3 regions of the Arthrobacter sp. Sr33 genome follow, and region 1 is predicted to be linked to each of the others. Evidence: riboswitches for the same ligand, from Rfam matches in the RefSeq annotation. Region 1 holds a riboswitch; each other region holds the start of a gene.
What was found. Region 1 has a riboswitch for cyclic di-AMP ahead of ACX80T_RS06440 (M23 family metallopeptidase). Riboswitches for the same ligand answer to the same signal wherever they lie in the genome.
Positions count from the first base shown of each region.

Region 2: it holds a riboswitch for cyclic di-AMP, as region 1 does, so the genes downstream of both, ACX80T_RS13925 (C40 family peptidase) here and ACX80T_RS06440 (M23 family metallopeptidase) in region 1, are expected to answer to the same signal.
Region 3: it holds a riboswitch for cyclic di-AMP, as region 1 does, so the genes downstream of both, ACX80T_RS13660 (NlpC/P60 family protein) here and ACX80T_RS06440 (M23 family metallopeptidase) in region 1, are expected to answer to the same signal.

Region 1 covers NZ_JBTNDD010000003.1:282,170-286,220, reverse strand. Annotated here, with positions in the region: gene ACX80T_RS06455 (FecCD family ABC transporter permease) at 1-9, shown strand, start outside; gene ACX80T_RS06450 (ABC transporter ATP-binding protein) at 11-898, shown strand; gene ACX80T_RS06445 (siderophore-interacting protein) at 895-2,031, shown strand; cyclic di-AMP (ydaO/yuaA leader) riboswitch at 2,137-2,320, shown strand; gene ACX80T_RS06440 (M23 family metallopeptidase) at 2,382-3,020, shown strand; gene ACX80T_RS06435 (diacylglycerol/lipid kinase family protein) at 3,047-4,009, opposite strand.
Region 2 covers NZ_JBTNDD010000011.1:9,490-13,540, reverse strand. Annotated here, with positions in the region: gene mutM (bifunctional DNA-formamidopyrimidine glycosylase/DNA-(apurinic or apyrimidinic site) lyase) at 1-120, shown strand, start outside; gene ACX80T_RS13930 (hypothetical protein) at 525-767, opposite strand; cyclic di-AMP (ydaO/yuaA leader) riboswitch at 942-1,118, shown strand; gene ACX80T_RS13925 (C40 family peptidase) at 1,122-2,018, shown strand; gene ACX80T_RS13920 (NAD-dependent epimerase/dehydratase family protein) at 2,245-3,249, opposite strand; gene ACX80T_RS13915 (alpha/beta fold hydrolase) at 3,246-4,051, opposite strand, start outside.
Region 3 covers NZ_JBTNDD010000010.1:98,671-102,721, forward strand. Annotated here, with positions in the region: gene ACX80T_RS13650 (HNH endonuclease) at 1-149, opposite strand, end outside; gene ACX80T_RS13655 (NlpC/P60 family protein) at 384-1,247, opposite strand; gene ACX80T_RS13660 (NlpC/P60 family protein) at 1,277-2,110, opposite strand; cyclic di-AMP (ydaO/yuaA leader) riboswitch at 2,116-2,279, opposite strand; gene ACX80T_RS13665 (M23 family metallopeptidase) at 2,405-3,205, opposite strand; cyclic di-AMP (ydaO/yuaA leader) riboswitch at 3,208-3,381, opposite strand; gene ACX80T_RS13670 (metal-dependent transcriptional regulator) at 3,520-4,051, opposite strand, start outside.

The DNA.
Region 1 (4,051 bases):
GGAGGCTGAGATGGCTCTGACAGCCAGCGAGCTGACACTCGCATACGACGACCGCAAAGTGGTCCAGGACCTCACCGTCGAGCTGCCGGCCGGCAAGGTCACGGTGATCGTCGGTGCCAACGCCTGCGGCAAGTCCACCCTGCTGCGCGGCCTGGCCCGCCTGCTGAAGCCGTCGGCCGGCGTCGTCAACCTCGACGGCAAGGACATCCACTCGCTGTCCACCCGCACCGTCGCGCGGATCCTCGGGCTGCTTCCGCAAACACCGGTAGCCCCGGATGGGATCACCGTCGCCGACCTGGTGGGTCGCGGCCGCTACCCGCACCAGGGCTGGTTCCGGCAGTGGACCAACGACGACGACGTCGCCGTCGCCTCCGCCCTCCAAGCCACCGACACCCTTGAGCTCGCTGACCGCTTTGTCGATGAACTGTCCGGTGGGCAGCGGCAGCGGGTCTGGATCGCGATGGCCCTGGCCCAGCAAACCGACATCCTGCTGCTGGATGAACCCACCACCTTCCTCGACGTCACCCACCAGGTGGAAGTACTGGATCTGATCACCGACCTGAACCGGCGCGACGGCACCACGGTGGCCATCGTGCTCCACGACCTGAACCTCGCCGCACGCTACGCCGATCACCTCATCGCCATGAAGGACGGCCAGATCGCCGCGCAGGGCAGTCCCGCCGAGGTGGTGACTGAGGAGACCGTCACCTCGGTTTTCGGTCTGCAATGCCGCGTCATCCCGGACCCCGTATCCGGCACACCCATGGTGGTGCCGGTCGGCCGGCACCACTCAGGCGACGGAGCTACTCAGCCGTCACCCGAAACGTCCACCGGGCAGGGGTTCCTGCCTAATCCGCAGGACACGCTGTCCGCGCACCACCTGGAGGCAGCAACATGACCGAAGTCAGCAATCGCACGGCCCGACGGAGCGAGCGCGCATCCCAGCGCACCGATGGAACCGTTTCGGCGGTATCAGCCTTCGACGTCGTCGTCACCCGGGTGCAGCGCCTCAGCGACAACTTCCAACGCATCACCTTCGGCGGGTCCTGCCTGAGGGACTTCGGGGTGCAGGGGCCAACGCTCGACCTGCGGATCAAAGTCATGATCCCCGCCACCCGCGACGACGATGCCCCCCGCGTGAACATGCGGGAGCTCCTCGAGTCACCGCCCGAGGGCTCGGGTTGGTATCAGCGGTGGCTCGCGATGGACCCCGCCGAGCGCGGCGCCATGCGCACCTACACCGTCAGGGCGGCCCGGTGCGATGGTGACCAGCCAGAGATCGACGTCGACTTCGTGATGCACTTCGATGCTGAGGGGAACGGGGGGCCGGCGTCGCTGTGGGCCGCCGCCGCCACCCCCGGCGATCGGATCTGGCTGATCGGCCCGAACGTCCACGCCGCCACCTGCACCACCGCCGGCTCCTACGGCGGGATCGAGTGGCGTCCGGGGCTCGCCCAGCAGGTCCTCCTCGCCGGCGACGAGACAGCTGTCCCCGCCATCAGCGCCATTCTGGAGTCCCTCCCCGCCGACGTCGGCGGGCACGCCTTCCTTGAAGTGCCGGACCACGCAGACTTCCAGGCTGTGTCCACCACCTCAGCGGTGGAAATCATCTGGCTCGCCCGGGGGGAACGCCCCCACGGTGAACTGCTGGACGCGGCGGTCCGGGATACGGTTCGGGTGCCCGGCTGGGTGTCGCTGGCCGCGCCGTTCGCCGTCGGAGTCGATGCCAGCTCCCGCGCCGGGCTGACCCTCGCCGCCGCTGCCGCAGCCACAGCAGGCCCCGAGCCGGAAGAAGTGAACATTGACGAAACGATCCTGTGGGAAACCCCGCAGCGGCTGAACGCGTCAACGCTGAATTCCTCGCTGAACCCGGACCGGCCCTCCGGTGCGCTCCCGTTCTATGCCTGGATCGCGGGCGAGGCCGCGGTGGTCCGTGGGCTGCGGCGTTATCTGGTGCGCGACGTCGGGATTGACCGCAAGCAGGTGGCCTTCATGGGGTATTGGCGCAGGGGCCGATCTGAACTTGGCTAGTCGCCACGCCGTGATCTGTGTAACGAAATTATAACTTCTCGGCTAAGCACTCTATTCTTATAGGGAGCCATCCGCATCATTGTGGCTCCCGGACTGCACGCCTAACCCTGTCAGCAGCCGGCCCCCAATTCACCGTGGCAGGGGTGGAGGACCCATCTTCGGCAGTTTTCTGCCTTGGGGTGCAGCCCTTCGCAAACCACTCTTCCGCTCACTGGAAGAGCAGCAGTGGGCCGAGTCAACTCTTGCTCGAATCCGACAGCTAACTTCACCGGCGTTGCAGAGAGGCTCCTGTTTTGCTCCAGCCGGTCACGTCCGGGCGCCGCCGCGCGTCCGCCCCGCCTAAGTCCATCTTGAAATCCAACCGCCGGTCAGCTGTGCTGGCCGTGGGAGTCCTCGCCGCAGCGGCGGGCCTCGTTCTCACCGCAGCCTTCCCCTCGCCAGAGGCTTCCCCCTCGGCAGCCCCTACCGCCGGAACCGGCCCCGCCGTAGCCGCACCGGTTACTGCTGACGCTGAAGCAGAAATTGATTTCAGCAAGGAGTCCCCGCTCGCGACGGCCGCAACCCCGAAGGCCAAAACCACTGTCCTGTCCAGCGACGCGGCAGCGTTCACCACCCCGATCAAGGGTGCCGAAATTGCTTCGTCGTTCGGCTACCGGGTGAACCCGATGGGCGGGTACGGCGACGAGCTGCACACCGGGACCGACTACTCAGGGGCTTGCGGTACGCCGGTCCTCGCATCACGCGCGGGCACCGTCGTGGAATCCGGGTGGCATGCCTATGGTGGTGGCCAGCGGATCGTGGTGGACCACGGCGGGGGCCTCCAAACCTCGTACAACCATCTCAGTGTGCTCGGCGTGACCGTGGGGCAGAAAGTGGGCAAAGCCGAGGGCCTGGGCGCCGTCGGCAGCACCGGCAACTCCACCGGATGCCACCTCCACTTCGAGCTCCTGGTCGACGGCGAAAAAGTCGATCCCCAGACCCGGCTCTAACCCGGCCCGGGCCCGGCCCTCGCGGCTTAGGGCTCCGGGTGGGTGACGACTGCTGGATCCTTCTTGCCGTAAGGCATCCGCAGGCGCAACGAATTAGCGTCCACGCGCAGGACCATGTGGGTGCCCTTGCCGAGGGGGTCGCCGTCGAGCTGGATTTCCTGCGGCTCGTCGAGCTGGATCTCGGCTTCCTTGCACTGGAAGTACTCGAGCGATGGGTCCTTGCCCTTTCCGCGGGCAAACAGCTTACCCACGACGCCAAGCCAGCCGAGCCGGCCGGTGGGCGCCACGGTCATGATGTCCAGTAGGCCGTCGTCAATCTTGGCGCCGGGGAAAATCTCCAGCCCGCCCATGATCTTGCCGCAGTTGCCGCCCATCACGCTGCGCAGCCGACGCTCGATGACATCGCCGCCGTCCAGTGTGATCCGGGTGCGTGCAGGCTTGCCGCTCAGGTTCCGGATGCCGGCGTCGACGTAGGCCAGCCAGCCCACCTTGTCTTTGAGGTCATCACGGGTGTCAGCCATGATCGACGCGTCAAACCCCAGCCCCGCCATCACCAGGAACACGTGCGAGTCCTGGGCGCGGTCAACGGTGACATGGACGACGTCAACGTTGCGTTCGGTGCCGAACAGGGCTGCCTTGGCGGCCTCCTCCGGATCGTCGACGGCGATGTCCAGGTTCCGGGCCAGCAGGTTGCCGGTGCCGAGCGGGATCAGCCCCAGTGCGACGCCGGTGCCGTTGACGACCTCGGCCACGCAGCGGACCGTTCCGTCACCGCCAGCGGCGATCACCACGTCCACGCCGGCATCGACGGCTTCCTGTGCCTGACCACGGCCGGGGTCATCAACCGATGTCTCCAGGTACAGCACCTCGTCCCACCCCTCGGCAGCGCAGAGCTCCGAAACGATCGCACGAATATCAGCCCCGGTGTTCTTGACCGGGTTGATGATCAACGCGGCGCGCTTGGTCCGAGTGTCGGAGGGCTGGGTCATGATGTCCTTCTCAGGTTGTGGGGAGGGGAGCAGGGTGCACTG
Region 2 (4,051 bases), on a different contig from region 1:
CGCTGCGCCGCCGACCCGTTCTTTGACGGCCTTTCGCTGATCCGCCGCGAGATGTTTATGAACCGTTCGTCGTTCAGCTGCCCGCGGTGTCAGCCGAAGCCCCGCAACGGCCGCTGGTAGCGCATCCCTGCAGCCGGGATCCTTGGTTCAGCACTCCCTCGCACCTCACCTGTGCCACGTTGCCCACTAGCCCCAGTCCCACTCCCGCTCCACCAAGGAGACTTACCCACATAGAACGGGTGACGCCGCACTGACACCCCCAAAGAGGGCGACCATTGGGCATGGACACGGTCAAGACACTGCAAGAACTAGGCGGCGTGGCACGCCGTAGGGAACTCACCCGCGCCGGTCTGGGATCTGGTCACCTCCGCGCGGCCCTCGCAAAGGGTGAGGTGGTAAACCCCGGGCCAGGAGTCTTTGCGCTACCCGGCATCACTGGGAGTCTGCTCACTGCATCGTGTGCCAAAGCTGAACTGGCCTGGATCAGTGCCGCAACGCAACCAAACCTCTGGGTGCTGCGTCCATCATCGTGGCTCCATGTGAGCGTCACCCACCTGCGCCGCGCAGGACTCAGCGTCCAAACACAGGTGTACATCAAGGGTGTGGGACGGCTTGATCTGTTCGTCGAAGGACAGCTGGGCATCGAACCCGGCGGACGCAACCATCACAGTGGTCCCGCCGAATTCGCCGAAGACCGCCGCCGATGGAACCTGCTCACCACCGGTCGAGCACGGATTCTCCGTGTCACCTATTCGATGCTCGTTCACGCCCCGGCGGAATTCCTGCAGGTCGTGTTGGATTGCCTCAGCCCTCCACGGTCGGACCCGCGCCCCGACCTGGGACATCCAACAGCATACTGCCGCCGTAACCTAAATGTGACAAACCCGGACCAGGAAATGTACAGTGGACCGCACGTTGGGTTCCGTTCAACTCAGCGTCCTTTCGACAGATTGCCTAATTCTGCCGCCGTCGTAAGGTCCGTTCGCACACATCAGGCAGAAGCGGGGGAACCAGTAGTAGTGGTCGTCGCCAGACGACCTAGGGGTGAAGGCGCACAGCGCCCGGGTGGCTCCCATCCGAATCCGACAGCTAACTTCGCAGGCATTGGGAGAGGCAACATCATGTCCAAGAACCGTTATATCGCGCGCCACCGTGCAACCCCACCAAGCGCCATGCAGACCGTTTCCAAGGCAGTTAGCTCTCACGCTGGCGCCATCGGTCGTCCAGCAGCTGTAGTCGTCGCCGCATCAGGTCTGATGTTCAGCGCCGGACTCCCAGCCAACGCTGCAGGCGAAGTCAACGTCAGCGCCCCGGCCGCCGTCTCCGCACCAGTTGCCCAGACGACCGCCGCCAGCTCCACCACTCACACCGTTCAGTCCGGAGATACTCTGGGCAGCATCGCCAGCACCTACGGCGTCAGCATCGAGGCCATCTTCGCCTCGAACGGTCTCGGCTGGGATTCGATCATCTACCCAGGTGACGTCATCTCACTGTCCGGCAACGCCGGCCAGGCCACTCAGGTATCAGCACCAGCACCGGCTGCAGCACCAGCTCCGGCTGCTGCTCCCGCCCCAGTTGCTGCACCAGCAGCCGCTCCGGCGCCTGCCGAAACCAGCACCCTGGGCATTACCACCGCTTCCGAGACCATCCAGCCAATGGGAGCAGCATCCACCGGCGGACAGGTTTCCAGCGCAGGGATCGCCGGAACAGCACAGGGCCTCGTTGGCTCCCCCTACGTCTACGGCGGCACCTCGCCAGGCGGCTGGGACTGCTCGGGCTTCGTGCAGTGGGTCTACGCTCAGCACGGCATCGACCTGCCCCGCACCAGCCAGGCACAGATGGGCGCGCTGACCCCCACCAGCAACCCTCAGCCCGGCGACCTTGTCGTCCAGAACGGCGGCGGACACATCGGCATCTACATCGGTGGCGGCCAGATGGTCAGCGCACTGAACCCGAGCCAGGGCACCCTGGTCCACGCGGTCAGCGCCATGCCACTGGTTGGGTACTACACCCTCTAAACCCTCCGCGTCAGCGGTACGGTTGTCAGCACCCGAATGCGTCATCGGAGAAATCCGGTGGCGCATTCGTGCTTTCCGGACGCTTTGGTCCCCGATAGGGCAAGCCAATGACACCGAGGCAACCGACGGGTCAAGATACGACAACGGAAAACTGCGTGCCACCACCGAGCCAGCTCACCTGGGGACGAACTGACAGTCAGGGACGTCTCCACGCTCCGATGGATCGCTAGGAGAGGGAAGCCTGGTTCCCCTGGTAATGCTGGTTCCCCTGGTAATGCTGTGCCAGGCGGGCCAGACCTTCATCCACTGACACCGTAGGCGTCCAATCGAGCAACTCGCGGGTCCTGCGCTGATCAAACCAGTGTGCAGTCGATAGTTGCTCCGCAAGGAAACGGGTCATCGGCGGTTCACTCTCGATCCCGCCGCGCTGCCAGAGGAATTCCACCAGGGATCCCGCGACCCGTGCCACACCGCCAGGAACGGCCCACCGCGGCGGCTGAACCCCTCCGGCCCGGCAGATTCCGGCGATCAATTCACCGATCGGGCGGGGCTCACCACTGGTGACCACCACAGCTTGTCCAGCCAACCGATCCATGCCGCTCAAGGCTGCGCCGATCGCTGCGGCGGCGTTATCCACGTAGGTGGTGTCGACCAGGGCGGTGCCGGCGTCAAGGAACGGCAGGCGCCCGGCACGCGCACGCTCCAGCACCCGTTCAACCAGCTGCGTGTCACCGGGACCCCACACAATGTGGGGACGGACCGCTGCCACCCTGAAACCTTCGCTGTTGGCGTCCAACGCGAGCAGTTCGGCTTTAGCCTTGGTCTGCGCGTAATTGCCGCGCACCAGAGCCGGAGTGGCCTCAGTGGCACCTTGACCCACGAGTGCCTCACCCACGTGCGCCACCGACGGCGAGGAAATGAAGACGAAGTCGCGCACACCGGCCGCGCGCGACTCTTCGAGCAGGACACGGGTGCCCTCCACATTGATTGCCTCGAAGTCAGCCGCAGCACCCGCGAAGGAAACCTTCGCCGCGAGGTGCACCACCGCATCCATGCCCTGCACAGCGCGGTGGATTGCCGTCTGGTCGGTGATCGATCCAAGGCTGTCTTCAACGCCAGCCAGACCGGATGGGCGCCGCTGAAACGTCCTGACCGCGTGACCCTGCGCCTGGAGGAGCGCGGCAGTAACCCGGCCCAGCATCCCGCTGGCACCGGTGACGAGAACCCTCACAGCTTGCCGACCCGGCCGCCGGCGAGCACCCCGGCAGCCCACACCGCAACCGCTGTCCGGTCAATCTTCGCGTTGTGCCTGATGTCGGTGGGCAACGACGGGACCGCCAACACTGCCGACAACTCCACGCCGACGGACCGGGCCGCATTCCGTGCCTGAGCCGCCAGCTCAGCTCCGGCCAGGCCAGGCTTCTTGACCGGGGGAATGGTCTCAACCACTGCAACGACCGCCTGGGTGCCTGCCGGACCAACACCAACCACCGCGGCCAGCCCGACGACGTCGACCGATTCCAGCACCTGTTCCACCCCGACCGGGGTCACAACACCCGTCGACGCAGTCACGATGTGGGGGAGTCTGCCCTCGACCCAGAGCCTGCCGTCGCCGTCGAAATGGCCCACATCTCCGGTGCGGTGCCAGCCGCCGCTGCGAGAGCTCTCACGCTGAGTCATCCACAACCGGTGGTAACGCTCTTTGACGTGGGGAGCGTGGACGAGGATTTCCCCAGTGATACCGGCATCGGTGGTGGGGTCGCCGTCGGCGGTACCCTCCTGGTTGAGGGGACTAACGGTGATCTCTGCGCCCGAGACAGCTCTGCCCACACAGACGCCGTTCCCAGCGCCAACCACATTCCCGGCTGCTGCATCGGCTTCGGCCGAGAGGATCAACCCGAGGTCGACGTCGGTCACGGGTAACGCTTCGGTCATGCCGTAGGGCGTGTGCAGCGATGCCCCGGGAAGGATACCCAGCAGCTCGGTCAGCAACCGTGACGGCACGGGAGCCCCGGCCGAGAGCAGCAGTGAAA
Region 3 (4,051 bases), on a different contig from region 1:
GGGCGCCCGAGAATCTCATTGGGTCCGATGACCGGTTCCTCCCCTTCCGCGACGACGCTGGCTTTGCCGGCCAGCACAAGGACCAGCGCCCGGCGGAAGGTCACTACCGCCAGCGGCTCATATCCAGCATTCAGAACGAGAGTGCGCATGCACATTCCTCTTTGCCGATCAGGCCTCTACCCCTATCGCCGGGGTCGCAGGCCGAAATCCTGACTCCTTTTGAGTAAGGGTAGTTCGGCTGACGCTCGGTTAGCTAATTTTGATGGAGCTGGTCCACGCGTGTCGTCGCGGACCGATCGCCTTGACAGTCCGGGCGGCTGCCAGACGCACAAAAAGACCCGGAGGAAATTCCTCCGGGTCTTTTGTCGTCATGCGGGGTGTTCCTAGCCGCCGACGCGGATGAAGACTGGGCCCGAACCAAGGTCGGCTGGAGCGACCACAGTCTGGTTGCCGTTGAACCCACCGTGGACTGCCTGGCCGCCACCGATGTACACAGCGATGTGGGCCACTCCGGCTCCGCCATCTGTGTAGTAGATGAGGTCACCTGGGATGGCTTCGCCGGCGCTGACCGTGCGTCCGAGGGACAGGTACCCGGCTGGCCAGCCGTGGAAGTTGATCCCTGCTGCTGCCAGGGCGTTGCTCACCAGACGGGTGCAGTCCTGGGTGACTCCCAGCTGAGCCTGTGCTGCGGCCGCGATTGTTGCTGCCTTCCCTGAGGATGCGGCTGGGGCTTTCTGCGCGACGGGGGCCTCGGCTGCCGGAGCGGCCTGTGCTGGAGTGGTCCGGACGGGCGCTTCCGGCTCGACGTTCACTGCAGGTGTTACGGTAACCGGCTCTACGGTTTCGGGCTCAGCGGCCGGGGCCACGGCCGGAGCCTCTTCGATCTCCACAACGGTCTCAGCCTGAACAGTGACTGCTGGGGCTTCGACGACTGCTGGGGCTGCTACGGCTTTGACCGGGGTGCGGTTGAACGCAATGTCGGCGTCTGCGGGAGCTTCGACGGCGGCTGGAGCGGCCTGGATCTCCAGCGCGGAGGTCAGGGTGGTCCGTTCGGCTGATTCGAGGGAGAGCTCAGCAGCGTTGGCCGATACCCCACCGGTCAGGACAAGGCCTGATGCTGCGGCGATTACAGCTGCCTGACGGCCCATGCCGCCAGCGTTCTCGGTTACTGCTTTGGCCAGAGCCGAGAAGTTGGTGTTGTGGCGCTTATCGGCACGGTGACGTGCAATAGCTGTGCGAGTTGTCATTTTTGCGTTCTCCAGGGTTCGGTGTGGTCTTAGCTAACGCGGACGAAGCTAGCGCCGGGGAGGTCGGAAAGGGAATGGAGGTCGGTGTTCATGCCGTTCAGGCCACCGCTGATGACTTGGCCGTTTCCGACGTAGATGGCTACGTGGCCGGCGGTGATTACCAGGTCGCCCGCCGCTGGAGAGCCAACAACTGATCCGAAGGCGAAGAAATCGCCAGGCGCAATGTCGCCAACGGACTTGCCGACGGAGCGAAGTGCCTTCTCAACCATGGCGGTGCAGTCCTGCCCGACACCGATCTGGGAGTAGGCGGATCCGACCAGACCAGCGGCGATGTTACCGGAAGGGGCAGCCTTGGGGGCTGGCTTTTCGGCTGCGGGCGTCTGGGCTGGCGCAGCTGGTGCGACTACTGCTTCTGCTGCGGGCGCCTCAACTGGCGCTGCCTCGACTGGCGCTGCTTCCTGCACGGCGGGCTCTGCCACCATTTCGGCTACCGGCTCAGCGGCGGCTGTTATTGGCTCGATGACGTCGGCCTGCACCTCGACGACTGGAGCAGCTACGGCGGCGGGCGTCGCCGACACGGCTGCACGCTCGAAGGTGATCTCGGCGGTGGCGGGAGCGCTTACGGCGTCAGCCGTAGCAGCAATCGAGATCAGGGGGGTGGAGAGCTGAACGACACGCTCGGACTCACCGAACCCGTGGGCTGGCAGTCCGGCGGTCAGGACGAGCCCTGACGCTGCGACGATGACTGCTGCCTGGCGGCCGACGGAACCAGCGTTCGAGGAGACGGCGCTTGAGATGGCTGTCAGGGGGCTGGTGTGCGTACGGGCGGCCCTGTGGCGGCCCAGAGAAGAGCTAGTTGACACGTTCGATTGCCTCTCCCAATTGCCTGCGAGGTGAGCTGTCGGATTCGGATGGGAGTCACCCGGCCCTCTGATTCCCAGTGGAATCAGACGACTTAACCCCAAGGATTTCTTGCGAAATCCACTAATTGGTTCCCCCGCCTCTGCCATGCGAATTGTGCGAACGGAACCTCAGGCAGTGGCAGAGCTAGGCGATCTGCTCGAGGGTGCCAAACCTATTAGAATTTGGCACGAGATTGACGGTACATGAGATTGACCGCAATGTCACATTCCGGTCACGAAACGGTGTGTCCTTGGTTACAGCCAGCCCATGGGGTCCACGGCCTGACCGTCAACCATCACTTCAAAATGCAGGTGGCAGCCGGTGGATGCACCGGTACTACCGCTCTGGGCGACAACCTCACCGCGGTCCACTGACTGCCCCTCCTGGACACTGCTGGACGAGAGATGGTTGTACGTGGATTCGAGCCCGTTGCCGTGATCGATGACCACGCGGTTTCCACCGCCATAGGGGTGCCAGCTGGCAAAGGTGACAGTGCCGGACGCTGCCGCGAACACTTCAGTGCCGCACGAGCTGCTGAAGTCCTGACCTGAGTGGAGTTCCCCACCCAAACCGGTAATCGGGCTGACCCGGTAACCGAACGGGGACGTGACAATCAGCTTGTCCATGGGAGCTGACAGGGAGCCGCGGGCCGCTGCAGGTACAGCCGCTGAGTCTGCAGCGGTCATGATCTCGCTGAGCTTGGCGTCTGCGTCAAAGGTGCTCTGCAATGCGGTGCGGCTGAAGTCGACCAGCGCCGCGTCGGGAACGCTGATTTCCCGGGGCGCAACAGTCGCCTGCACGGTGGGCGCAACGGCTACGGCGGCCGCATTGTCGTCCTGCGGGGCCGTCCCCGCGGTGGTGGGTAGCGTAACGGTCAGCACCAGCCCGGACGCGGCGGCGGCGATGGCGAATTTTTGGCTCATCCCGGTGAGCGAAAAGTCGCCCCTGACCCGGGTTGCTCGTCGTCGTCGTTCGAGTCGTTGCGCGTCCCGAGGACGCACGGCAGGTACTGGGGCGCCGGCACGGCGGCGTCCCGAAGCATGGTGCTTCGACAAAGGGTCCCTTTCGTATATGCCTGCGAAGTTAGCTGTCGGATTCGAGTTCGGGAAGAAACTCGGCCCTGACCGGTCCGCCGAAGCAGCACCGCGTCCGGACTTCACCCCAAGGCGGCTTATCAGCCGCCGTCTGATGGGTCCTCCGCCCCTGTCACGGGTCTCAGCATCCAAATCCGCTGACAGGGTTAGGCGTGCGGTTTGGATAACGCTGATGTATCAACGTCAGCTTTCCATCATCCACGACCAGAAGCAAAAGAGATACGTTCGTTATCTTTTCCTGTGGATAACTTGCGGCAATATTGTGCCGTGGAGGGTTAGAGAGCCGGCCCGGCGACCGACACGAACACGTGTGCGGCGACCTCCGGCGGGAGCTCCAGCGCGCCCTCGATACCCTCGACCCTGACCGACACATAGTCGCCGGCCGCCTGCACGCCGATGACCGTTCCGGGCCGCAACCCACCCTCATCGAGTTGGGAGAGCAGTTCCGGGTCCACCTGAATGGGCTCGGCCAACCGGATAAGGGTAATCACTGACCCCTGAGGATTGGCGCCGATCACCGACAGGAGGCTGCGGACACCGTCGGTGAAGCCTTGGGTTGGCGGGCCGCCCAGGGCCTCAAGCCCCGGAATAGGGTTGCCGTATGGAGACTCGGTGGGCTTCCCCAGCAGCTCGTACAACCGCTGTTCAACCCGCTCGCTCATCACGTGCTCCCAGCGGCAGGCCTCTTCGTGGACATAAGCCCAATCCAGGCCAATCACGTCGGAGAGGAGACGTTCGGCGAGGCGGTGCTTGCGCATCACCCCGATGGCGCGACGGCGGCCAAGGTCAGTGAATTCGAGGTGGCGA